Regions from separate parts of the uncultured Halopseudomonas sp. genome, predicted to be linked through region 1. Evidence: predicted binding sites of a transcription regulator. Region 1 holds the regulator's gene; each other region holds the start of a gene.

Region 1 (4,190 bases):
AACCTACCAGTGCATCGAGCTGCAGAAAGCCGGCGCCACCCTTGACGGTGTGAAAGCCGCGGAAGATCGCATTGAGCAGATTGGTATCGTCAGGACGGTTCTCCAGTTCGATAAGCTGCTCGGACAACAATTCCAGAATCTCTCCAGCCTCAACCAGAAAGTCCTGGAGGATCTCTTCATCCGCGTCAAAGCTCATGCATCCACTCCCGGGTCGCGCTTGTTATTAGAAGCCCAGGCTGGACAGAAGATCATCGACTTCATCCTGCCCTGAGACAACATCTTCTCTTTTATCGGCATGAATCTGCGGACCTTCACCCTTGGGTGACACTTTTTTTGCTTCGGGGGTAACTTTCTGGTGTTCTATGCCTGCCATGCGGTCAACCTGGCCGGCCATGCGAACCAAATTCAGCAGGCTTTCTTCGACGTCGTGAACCAGCGTGATCACACGCTTGATGACCTGACCGGTGAGATCCTGGTAGTCCTGGGCCATGACAATCTCGTTCAATTGCCCACTGACTTCGGCAGCCGACGTTTCAGTCTTCTCCAGGAAATCACCCATACGCTTGTACAGGTCGCGAAACTCTCCAGCAGCCATTTCCCTGCGTTGCAGGCGCTCCCAGTCTGCTCGAAGTGCGGCAGCTTCCTGACCCAGATTGGCCACGATGGGCGCACTGGCGTCGACCAGATCCATGGTGCGATTGGCAGCCTTGTCCGTCAGCGTGACAACGTAGTCCAAGCGGTCAGAAGCGTCAGAAATACGGGTCGCTTCAACATCATCACCCAGTGCCTGGGTGGTATCGAGCTGGAAGTTGACAATGGCATTGTGCAAGGCGCGGGTCAGTTGTCCCACCTCGTGATAGAGGCCGCGATCCCGTGCCTGGTTGATCGCGTGAATGACCAGAATGGCTTCGCCGAACTGACCTTTCTCCAAGAGATCGACCAGTTGCCGCGCATTATCCTTCAGGGAATGTTCAAATTCCTGAGCGGTTGCCTGGCCGGTGTCCTTACTTAACGCCATAACCTGTACCCCGGTTGTTATTTAGCCTGGACCCGCTCGAAGATCTTTTCGATCTTTTCCTTGAGTGCCTGAGCAGTAAAGGGCTTGACCACGTAACCATTCACACCGGCCTGGGCGGCTTCGATGATCTGGTCGCGTTTGGCCTCGGCAGTCACCATCAGCACAGGCAGATGCTTCAGGCGTTCATCTGCCCGCACTGCGCGCAGCAGGTCGATGCCGCTCATCCCGGGCATGTTCCAGTCGGTAACCAGAAAGTCGAAACTGCCACTCTGCAGCATCGGTAGCGCGGAGGTACCGTCATCAGCTTCCGCTGTGTTGGTAAACCCCAGGTCACGCAGCAGATTCTTGATGATGCGCCTCATCGTTGAAAAATCATCAACGATGAGAATTTTCATGTTCTTGTCCAAGTCGACCTCCGTACACACCAGGAAGAGTGCGTTGTTACACTCCGTTAAGCTACTGGCCAAACAAGCCTTTCACGTTTTATTGACGCCAGTGTAACCGGAGTGGCTCCATTGCGCTGCCTCCGCTGACATTTGTTCGTCTTTATACCTGTTACTGCCAGACGATTACTTCAATCTGTGGGCATTGTCCGGATGTTGACCACAAAATCAATCATTTCGCCACCCGCCCAGTCTGGCACGCAGACGAGCCGCGCACTGACTATGCAATTGACTGACACGTGACTCGCTAACGCCAAGCACCGCGCCTATTTCCTTGAGATTCAGCTCTTCATCGTAATACAGAGAAAGAAGCAGACGCTCGCGCTCTGGCAAGGTATCAATCGCTTCTACCAGCGCCTCACGGAAACGCTGATCTTCCAGGCCACCGAAAGGCTCTTCGTCGCTTTGGGCGTCAGCCCGAGTGCCGGATTCCAGAAGATCATCGAAACTGAATAATTTGCTGCCCGCGGTGTCATTGAGGATTGAATAGTACTCCTCCAGACTCATTTCCAGCTCAGCCGCTATCTCCTGATCCTTGGCGTCGCGGCCCAGTCTTGATTCAACAGCGCGCACTGCGTCACTGACCATTCGGGTGTTGCGATGAACTGAACGCGGAGCCCAATCACCCTTGCGCACCTCATCAAGCATGGCGCCGCGAATACGTATGCCGGCGTAGGTCTCGAAACTGGCTCCCTTGGAGTTGTCGAACTTGCGAGAAGCCTCCAACAAACCAATCATTCCGGCCTGTATCAGATCATCAACCTGGACGCTGGCAGGCAGTCGCCCCAGCAGGTGGTAGGCAATACGCTTGACCAGGGGAGCGAACTGGTCAACCAGTCGATCCTGTGAGTCAGCGGAACCCTGTGCGCGTGTATACATGCTCACCCCACCTGCTGTTAACGTCATAGGCCTGTTCCGGTCTGCCGCACCAGGCGCTCGACAAAAAATTCGAGGTGGCCACGCGGATTGGCCGGTAGCGGCCAGGCGTCCACCTTCTGTGCTATCCCGCGAATGGCCAGCGATGCCTTGCTGCGCGGAAACGCATCATAGATCGCTCGCTGTTTCTGCACCGCCTTGCGTACGTTTTCATCGTAGGGTACCGCGCCGACATACTGCAGAGCTACGTCGAGGAAACGATCTGTGACCTTGGTCAACTTGCTGAACACCAGACGACCTTCCTGGGGGGTATGAACCATATTAGCCAATACCCGGAAACGCGTCATGCCGTGGTCACGATTGAGCAGTTTGATCAGCGCATAGGCGTCGGTAATCGAGGTGGGCTCATCGCAGACAACTACCAGGACCTCTTGGGAGGCCCGAACAAAACTCACTACCGAGTCGCCAATACCGGCTGCAGTGTCAACAATCAGGACATCGATGTTGTCACCGATCTCACTGAATGCCTGAATCAGGCCCGCATGCTGTTGGGGATTGAGATTGACCATACCGGCAGCGCCGGAAGCGGCAGGAACTACACGGATACCGCCGGGGCCGTCGAGCAGCACATCGCGCAGCTCACAGGTGCCCTCGAGGACGTCAGCCAGAGTCGCCTTGGGTTTGAGGCCGAGCAGAACGTCAACATTGGCCAGGCCAAGGTCAGCATCCAGAAGGACAACCCGACGCCCCAAATCGGCAAGCGCGAGACCGAGATTGACTGACACGTTGGTCTTGCCAATGCCGCCCTTACCGCCGGTGACCGCAATAACCTGAACCGGATGTTTGCTGCCCATCTGCGTTAATTACCTTCTTATAAGTACGGTTAGCTTGCCCGCTGGGTGTGTAGTATACCGGCAAACACATCTGCCATGGCCTGATCTGCCGGCGCCTCGTTACCCGCCAGACTGACCGCGCGGCTGACCAGCTGATGGCCCACCGCCTTGACTATATCATCCGGAATACGCTGGCCATCTGCCAGATAGGCTACCGGTAAACCCTGCTGCATGGCCAGACCCAATGCTTCACCGAGAGTGGCTGCCTCGTCAACCTTGGTCAATACACAACCGCTGAGACCACAGACCTTGTATGTATGATAGGCGGCCTTGAGCACCTGGTACTGACTTGTCGCTGCCAACACCAGCAGTTTGCTGACACGATGACCCAACGCAGCCAGCTGATTGAGTTGACCGTGCAGGTGCGGATCCTGGGCTTGCAATCCAGCACTGTCGACCAGCACCAGACGCTTGCCGGAAAACTCCTGCAGTACATCGGCCAGGCTGTTCTGTTCATCAACCACGCGTACCGGAACGTTGAGAATACGCCCCAGGGTACGTAATTGCTCGTGGGCGCCAATACGGTAGGTATCCATGGTGACCAAGGCCACATGCTGGCTGCCATGCTTGAGCACGTAGCGCGCGGCGAGCTTGCCCAGGGTGGTTGTCTTGCCGGCCCCCGTGGGCCCAACCAGTGCAATGATGCCGCCCTGGTCAATCAGTTCTTCACGCATGACCGGGATACTGTGCGCCAGATGCGCCAGCAACATCCGCCAGGCCTGGCGGGTATTGGTTTCATTGGCGACCAGCTGCAGCAGCTTCTGGCTCAGCTCCGCCGGCAGGCCAAGCTGAGTCAGACGGCGCCAGAGACTCGCCTGTTGCGGGCGCTGCTGGTTAACCTGGCCCCAGGCCATGCTGCCTAGCTGGGCTTCAAGCATTTCACGCAGGCCAGCAATCTCATCGCGCATGGCGCTGAGCCCTGAACTGTTTTCGGGTTCGGAATGACTCTGCTGCTGAGCG
Region 2 (4,190 bases), on a different contig from region 1:
CGAGTTCATGCAGCAATTGGCTGTGGCGCTCAGCGGCCAGGGTATCGCCGTGGTGCGGTTCGAGTTTCCCTATATGCAGGCGCGCCGGGCTAGCGGCAAGCGCTCTCCGCCCAACCCCATGCCGAGGTTGCTCGATACCTTCCGTGAACAGTGGAGACAGGTTAGCCAGACTCAGAGCGGTCCATTGCTCCTGGGCGGAAAATCCATGGGCGGCAGGGTAGCCAGCATGCTTGCCGACGAGCTGGGGGCTTCGGGTCTGGTCTGTTTCGGCTATCCGTTCCACCCGCCAGGTAAACCAGAGAAAACCCGAGTCGAACACCTGGCGGAGTTGATAACGCCGGCGCTAATGGTGCAAGGCACCCGCGATGCGTTTGGTAAGCCAGACGAAGTGGCGAGGTACGCGCTATCCCCGGCAGTTCAATTGTATTGGCTTGAAACTGCAGATCATGACTTCAAGCCCCTCAAAAGCAGTGCGCAGAATCAGACTGACATGATTCAACAGGCCGCCCGGACGGCAGGCCTGTTTTGCGAGGGGTTGCTCAGACACCGAGCGCCTGGGGCAATACACCGGCGCTGAGGGTTCCCCAGCGACGACCATTAACCTCAAGCGGGACGTAGAGTACAAATACGATCGTGGTGCTTCCCGGTAAAACGAAACTTCCCATCCCTAGATGCTGCACTCTGTTGAGATTGTCCAGTTCCCAGCCCTTGGCGACCACGAAGCGCTTGTGCATGCTCTTGGCCGCGTCCACTCTCGGGTCCCCGGTAGGCTCCTGTGAAGTAACAGTACGACTGGCCCCCAGGTAACCGTGGTCGTCTGTTGCCACTATGTAGATTACGCCGTCCTGGCCCTGTGAGTCCCACTGGTCAAACAGCGGCTGCACGCGCTTGCGGTAGGCATCAGCCCAACTGACATTGTGCTTGGGGGGGTTGGTACCGGCAATAGGGGTATAGTGGCGGTCGAATACATTGACGCCCTGGCTCAGCAAGTCTGCGAGCTCGCCTTCGATCGTACGGCGACGCTCCATAAGCTTGTCGGTGGCCGCTTCCAGGTTGCCCTGGCCAAGTCTGAAGCGGCACAGCACCTGCAAGATCTGATTGGTATTTTCCCGCTGGATATCAGTCTGCTTCAAGCTATCGACCATGCCTTTGCTGATTGTCAGGCTCAAATCACGAATCGCAGTGCCGTGCTCGTGGGTTTCACCGTTGGTCACGGTCAGCTGTTCAAGTGCGCTGCTGACCATGAGCAGGTCGTCATTGGCCTTCTGAAAGTCAGAAACCATGTTTTCGAACTGATCTGCCGCAGTGCTTACGGCAGTTCCCGCATGGTCAGACTGTTCCTGCATGATGTGGGTTTGCTGGTCCGCTCCGGACATGGCGGTGAGCATCTGTTCCATGAGCTGACCGATCTGGTCCGCCGCGCTGCCCACCTTGATTGACAGATTACGCACTTCGTCTGCTACCACGGCGAAGCCCCGGCCTTGCTCGCCTGCACGCGCTGCCTCGATCGCCGCGTTCAGTGCCAGCATATTGGTCTGGGCAGAAAAATCCTGGACGGTCTTGAGAATCTGTCGGATCTGGCCGGATGTATTGCCCAGGGCCGTGATGTTTTCCTTGAAACCCGCCATAGACTGGCTGATCTGTTGCATCTGAGTTCTCGCCGTACCCAGCTGTTCGCTGGATTGGCGGGCTACATCCAGATTGCGGGAGTTCATGTGGGTAATGTCCGAGGTCCGGCCGGTGACGTCCTGCAAGGCGCTAGTGGTCTGCTCGGTGGCCTGGAAAATAAGTTCGGAAAGACTCTGCTGTTTTTTTGCATCCAGTGCAGCCTGATCGGCCAGCAAACGACTTTGCGCTGAGGTAAAAGCGATGCGTACGCATTGCTGCTGCAAATTGACCATCATGTCACGCAGCCGATCCGTGATTACGTCGATCTGCTGCATTCCGGTGGAGGCAGTTGAGCGCTCTGAGCTGCCGGCTGACAGGTTCAGGGTCTCACCATTCATCGCCTTCAAGCGCTGCATGACCGGACCGTGATCAGACTCGCCACGGCGGCTGTACCAGGTCAACAACACAGCGACCGGCGCCAGAACCAGAACCAGGCCGAATAAGAGACCCGAGGTCTGCCACAGTAAAATAGCGATAAAAACTATCTGGCAAGCCATCAGGATTATAAAAGGAACAACGGCAGGAATTGGTGGCGATACGGGCGCATCGCCAGCAGTCTGCTCCGTTCTTGAAGCGGCTTGGTTTTTCATGTCTTCCCCAACGCAGGTATACAGCAATTTTTTTGTTTTTCGGTGCCCGTTACTGGACACCTGTGCGGAGTATAAAGCGAGAAGAGCTTCTCCGTACCGATGTTATCGGCACGCTGAGCAGATCAATTAGCGGTAATTCGGCCATTTTCGAAGGCAAAATTGGCGCATATTTGCTGCGGCGACCGGCAGAACCGGTCGCGCGCCGCATTAATTGGCCAGAGAAGGCAGCCAGAGCGAGATGGACGGGAACATGATCAGTAGCACCGTTGCCAGCAGCAGGATCATGATAAAGGGTGGTGTGCCCTTGATAACGTCAAAGTAGGGTCTGCGGAATACCGCCATTGCGGTAAATATGTCGCAACCGAATGGCGGTGTTGCCGAGCCAATGGCTGCCTGCAGGGTGACGATGACCCCCACATGTATGGGGTCAAGCCCGGCAACCTCGACAGCAGGCTTGAACAGCGGTGTCAGGATCAGGATCACCACAATCGGATCAACGAACATACACCCGACAAAAAACGAGATAGCGATCAGCCCCAGTACCAATGTCTGGCTATCACCTATGGATTCGATTACCGGCCCGAGGATCGCCTGAGGTATCCCGGCAAAGGAGATGGTGTAGGTAAAGGCATTGCCTGCGGCGACGAGAATGAATACGACGCCGGTTATCAGTCCTGTTGACAGCGCGATATCCCAAAGTTCGCGGACCTTTACCGAGCGCAGTATGACCACCTCGAGCACCAGGGCATACAGCACCGCGATGGCGGCTGCTTCGGTCGGGCTGAACAGGCCACCGTAAATACCGCCGACCACAACCACCGGAAAACCAAGCGGTAACAGAGCCTTTTTCAACGCTTCCCAGCGCATCAGCCAGCTGGCACGTTCCTCTGGCTCGATTCCCATGCGGATCGAGCCAATCCAGCAGTAGATCGAAAACATTATGAGGATCAGAAAGCCTGGGAGAATGCCGGCTATGAAGAGATCGCCGATGGAGGCGCCCGACACCACGCCGTAGATGATCATGCCGATGCTCGGCGGAATCAACAGGGCGATGTCGCTGGCGTTGATGATCAAAGCGATGCTGAACGCATCCGAGTAGCCTTTCTGTAGTAGCTTCGGGCGCATCGGGCCGCCCATCGCGACGACGGTGGCCTGTGTTGAGCCTGAGACAGCGCCAAACAGCGTGCAACCTGCTGCAGTAGTGATGGGTAGGCCGCCACGCAAGTGGCCCACAAAGGTCTGTACCAGATCCAGCAGGCGATTGGCTGTATGTCCGCGGGTCATCAAATCGGCAGCAAAGATAAACAAAGGTACCGCTGCCAGCGCCCAGGATTGCACGCCGCTGATCATCTGCCCCATCAGTAATCCGACATTGCTCATGTCCAGGACCAGAAACAGCAACATGAGGCTGGCTATGAGTAATGGAACCATCATGGGAAAGCCCAGCAGCAGCAGCACTATCATCGTTATGATGATGAAGGTCAGCATGGGAAAATCCCCTGTTCAAATTTGCTCAGCTTAGATGTGCTCAACGTCCACCTCCTCATAACGTTCCTTTTCGTTGAAGGAGCGGTAGATGTCCTTGGAGATCAGATTGCGCACGGCTGTTAACCAGTACTGGATGCCCGCCAGTGCGAAGCCGATAGGGGCGACCATGTAGGGGATCCAGAGGGGAATCTGCAGTGCGGAGGAGTTGCGGCCACGCGACTGAATCGCTTCAACATAATCCCAGGCGTGCCAGCAGAAATAGAACATCAATGCGCCGGTCAGAAGGCTGATCGTCACCAGCGCTGCCTTGCGCGGCAATCCATTGAGTTGGTCATAGAGGGCCGACATGCAGATGTGCCTGGCCTTGCGCACACCATAGCCCAGACCTGCGAAGGTGATGATCACCATGCTCATCTGGGTAAGTTCGACCTGGCCGGTCACCCC
Region 3 (4,190 bases), on a different contig from region 1:
GCGGGCCACTGCGGGTATCAAGGAGAATTTGATCAGGCTGGCTATCGGGCTTGAAGAAGTCGAGGACCTGCAGGCAGATCTGCAACGTGGACTTTCTGCACTATCACTATGATTTGATTTGCGTTTTTGCCAAACGTTTCACATTAGAACGAAAAAGGCATTTTTATTGGGATAGTGCTGTTTTAAGTTGGTCGAGCCGCAGGGAAGCGGGTCAAGCCTGCCATGCAGTACCCGGCAGTGCGGCATCAAACCAACAAGGAGACTATCAAATGAGAAATATCTTTCTGGCATTGTGCCTTTCCCTTTCTGCCCTTTTCACCTTGCCTGCCATGGCAGAGCCTTTAGAAACGTCCATGGTCAGCGTCAATATCAATGAAGCCAGTGCAGCAGAGATGGCTGAAGTATTGCAGGGAGTAGGTGAATCCAAGGCACAGGCTATTGTTGATTACCGGGAAGAGAACGGTACCTTCGGCGCTGTCGAGGACCTGACTCAGGTCAAAGGAATCGGGCCCTCTACCCTCAAGAACAATGAAGCACGCATAGCTCTGGAGTAAGCAACGTCACTGAGCTCATCACCTTGGGTGGTGAGTTCAGGTCCGTAATCGGCTTACCGAATCGCTCAACTGATGTGCCAGCGTCGCTAGCTGTTCACTGGTCGAGGCACTCAGCAAGGTCTGCTCTACTGTTCTTTCAGTTACATCCCGAATCTGTACGACGCTCTGGGTAATAGCTTCTGCGGCCCGACTTTGTTGTTCAACGGCAGAAGCGATCTCGCTATTACCATCACGAATCTGGCTGACAGCCGTGGTAATGACCGTCAGGGATTGCCCCGCTTCATTACTCTGTTCAACCGAGTCGTGCGTCAGGCCGGCGCTGGCTTGCATATCCTGAACGGCATCCGCCGTACCGCCCTGTAAGGCTTCAATCATTCTTTGTATTTCATCAGTAGAACTCTGAACCCGCTGAGCCAAGGCTCTCACCTCGTCGGCGACGACAGCAAAGCCTCGGCCTGATTCACCCGCGCGTGCGGCCTCTATAGCAGCATTCAGCGCCAGCAAATTAGTCTGTTCGGCGATGCTTCGAATCACGTTCACGACGCCACTGATTTCATGGCTATGGCCCTGCAGTGTCTCCATATGCCGCGTACAGCGGTCAATACTGGTAGCCAGGCCAGCAATAGTGCTGGTAACACGGGCAACCTGATCGCGTCCGTTTCGTGCCAGGTCGTCTGCCTGCAGGGACTGGTCCCGGGTTTTCGAGCTGTTAGAGGCTATGTCCTGCACTGTCGCACTCATTTCATTTACCGCCGCGGCGACCATGTCGGTCTCGCCCTGCTGGCTGATCATGCCGTCGCGTACGCGGCTCATCACTTGAGCGAGTTCGGAGGCGCCCTGATCAAGCTGTTCGGCAGCTTGACGTACGGCACCGACTACCTGCTGTTGGGACGCTTGCATCGAATTGAAGGCCCGGCCAATGGAGCCGATTTCGTCCTTGGCCTCTGCCTGGGCGCGCAGCGTGAGATCGCCGCTTTCCTGGACTGCCAGCATGATGTCCCGCACAGCAATGATATGGCGGGTAATAAAGCTGATCAGTAGCTGGGAGACTATCAGTACCGCGAGCATCAGCACGAACACTGCGGCTGCATAGACGGGAGCGCGGGCCATCATCAGTTCGAATAGATCAACGCGTTCTACCCCCAGTAGGCGAAGATCACCGCCACGGCGGATGATCCATGCGCCGGTCAGTGCCCCGGCGCTCTGGAGATCCAGTTTCTCCGCGGGAATCCAGGTTGCAACAGAGGCAGCTGAGGCGGCGGCTTGCATGGTCGTCGTGGGTTCCAATCGCTTCAGCCCTGGAACGGGGGTATCCCCATGGGGCGCTTGAATCATGGCCTGAGCCATATCACGGCGCTGGTCCTGAAGGCTTTCCTGCTCAATCACCAGTGCGACAAGTACCAGCACCAGGGTGCTGACGAAAGCTACGGAATTGACGGCCCAGAACTTGTACTTAAGAGGAATATGCTGAAGAAAAACCATGCCTGCTCCTGATGGTTATGGTTATACGCCGGGCTGCGATTATAGAGCCACCAAATTGGTATCGGTTGACGCGGATCAAACTTGATCGCAATCCATGATTTTTGCTGCGCCGCGAACCGGTGATTCATCGGTTATACTGCGCTGCTGAAAAAGGAACACGTTGATATGACCCAATCGCCTGACCCCCTGATGATTGATCAGGATGCCGAATTAGCTCGTTGGTGCTCACAGTGGCTAGAGCGGCCCTATGTCGCGGTAGACACCGAGTTCGAACGAACTGAAACCTTCTATCCGATTGCCGGCCTGATTCAGGTCAGCGACGGGACGCAAGCGTTTCTCGTCGATCCGCTGGCAATAAGCGATTGGGCCCCTTTGGTCGAAGTACTGCGTAGCCCGAATGTGATCAAGGTCCTACATTCGTGCAGTGAGGATATCGAGGTTTTCCTCAAGCTGTGTGGCGCAGCTCCGGCTCCGCTGTTTGATACCCAGTTGGCGGCCGCTTATCTGAACATGGGTTTCTCGATGGGTTATTCGCGTTTGGTCAAGGCGCTGCTGGATATCGATCTGTCCAATGAAGAAACCCGCTCCAACTGGTTGCAACGCCCTCTGAGCGATTCACAGCTCAAATACGCGGCCGCTGATACAGTGCATCTTGCTGAGCTTTATCAACTGATGGCGCCCCGTATCGAAGTAGCGGGTCTGACACCCTGGCTCCTAGAGGACACGGCCGAGCAAGTGGCTGCAGCCCAACGTATTCAAGAACCGGAGACGGCGTACAAGAACGTCAAGCAAGCCTGGCGACTGAAGCGCGAAGAGTTGGCCGTGCTCAAGTTACTGTCCAGCTGGCGTGAGCGTGAGGCCCGCAGACGCGACCAGGCACGTAACCGCATGCTGCGTGAGAGAACCCTGTGTCCGCTCGCCCAGCGCCAGCCAGATAATCTCCAGGCGTTGTCACGCATTGAGGATATGCATCCGCGTACGGTACGTCAGCACGGCAACGAGATTCTCGAGCTCATTCGCGAGGGGCAGAAGATACCTGCGAGTGAATGGCCGGAGCGGTTGCCTGAGCCGCTCCCCGCGGAGGCCAACAAGCTGCTGAAAGCTTTACGCAAGGTAGGGCAGGGGCATGCCGAGCGTCTGAACATTGCTCCCGAGATTGTGTTACGCAAGAAAACTATTGAAGCGCTGGTACGAACTGGCTTTCCCGGAGGTCCGTATTCCCTGCCGGAGGAGTTCATCGGCTGGCGACGTGAGTTGATGGGTGATGAGTTGTTAGCCATTGCCAATGCCAAGGACGCCAACCAATGAAAGTGATGTGCTCTATCTACCGCAGCAAGCGCAAGCAGGGTATGTACCTGTATGTGCCGCGTAAAACTGATCTGACCAAGCTTCCCGAATCCCTTATGCAGCTCTTTGGCAAGGCGGAGCTGGCCATGGATCTGGTATTGACCGAGCAGAGGACTTTGGCGCGGGAAGACATCCACAAGGTTCTGGCCAACCTTGAATCCCAGGGCTATCACCTGCAGATGCCACCCAGGGAAGACGAATATCTGATCCATCTGCCCGACGAGCTGATGTACCGCAACGATCCGATCTGAACGTTGCGGTTCAGGTACTGCGGCTATTGGCTTCGATACGGGCGAGGTTCAGAGCGCAGAGGGTCGAGCAGATAGCTAAGGCCGTTGTGATCGATTTCCTGCATCAGGGCTAGCAGCCGTCCTATTTCGCCAGAGGGGAAGCCTTCGCGGGCGAACCAGTTCAGATAGTGTCCCGGCAGATCCGCTATTACCCGTCCCTGGTATTTCCCAAAGGGCATTTCTCTGCTCACCAGTAATAGAAGATCCTCTGGGGCCATTGTTCTCTCCCGGTTACAAAGTCGTAGGGTAGCAACTGCTGCCTGGCAGGCTGATGGACGCAAACTCGCGTACCCTGTCCGCCATTACATCTCTACCATCACACACAGCAAACAGGATTCAATATGATAGCTAAAGCGCTGCGCAACGGCCTGGGTAATCTGATCATCTTTATAGACTTCATTACCCGTCCGAGAAAGATGAAACGGACCCCCGAAAATCAGGCAGCGGTAGATCAGGCTGCGGCCGGGCTAGAGCTCTATCAATTCAGGGCTTGCCCCTTCTGCGTCAGAACCCGCCG

What was found. The regulator FliA, encoded in region 1, starts transcription of late flagellar genes. The targets are predictions, from matches to a motif close to CTAAAGTTTNNNNNNNNNNNGCCGNTAA.
Region 2: AAC076_RS01130 (methyl-accepting chemotaxis protein) is a predicted target of FliA. The motif match lies at 2,361-2,388, and genes of this name have one in related genera.
Region 3: AAC076_RS03075 (methyl-accepting chemotaxis protein) is a predicted target of FliA. The motif match lies at 2,095-2,122, and genes of this name have one in related genera.

What each region holds. Positions count from the first base shown of each region.
Region 1 covers NZ_CAXBOV010000019.1:76,927-81,116, forward strand. Annotated here, with positions in the region: gene AAC076_RS11935 (chemotaxis protein CheA) at 1-196, opposite strand, end outside; gene AAC076_RS11940 (protein phosphatase CheZ) at 224-1,018, opposite strand; gene AAC076_RS11945 (chemotaxis response regulator CheY) at 1,036-1,413, opposite strand; gene AAC076_RS11950 (RNA polymerase sigma factor FliA) at 1,630-2,367, opposite strand; gene fleN (flagellar synthesis regulator FleN) at 2,364-3,191, opposite strand; gene flhF (flagellar biosynthesis protein FlhF) at 3,221-4,190, opposite strand, start outside.
Region 2 covers NZ_CAXBOV010000002.1:22,627-26,816, forward strand. Annotated here, with positions in the region: gene AAC076_RS01125 (alpha/beta fold hydrolase) at 1-577, shown strand, start outside; gene AAC076_RS01130 (methyl-accepting chemotaxis protein) at 540-2,258, opposite strand; gene AAC076_RS01135 (TRAP transporter large permease) at 2,466-3,746, opposite strand; gene AAC076_RS01140 (TRAP transporter small permease) at 3,777-4,190, opposite strand, start outside.
Region 3 covers NZ_CAXBOV010000004.1:100,945-105,134, forward strand. Annotated here, with positions in the region: gene AAC076_RS03065 (O-succinylhomoserine sulfhydrylase) at 1-112, shown strand, start outside; gene AAC076_RS03070 (ComEA family DNA-binding protein) at 270-554, shown strand; gene AAC076_RS03075 (methyl-accepting chemotaxis protein) at 591-2,036, opposite strand; gene rnd (ribonuclease D) at 2,202-3,344, shown strand; gene AAC076_RS03085 (YcgL domain-containing protein) at 3,341-3,634, shown strand; gene AAC076_RS03090 (DUF3820 family protein) at 3,658-3,891, opposite strand; gene AAC076_RS03095 (glutathione S-transferase N-terminal domain-containing protein) at 4,015-4,190, shown strand, end outside.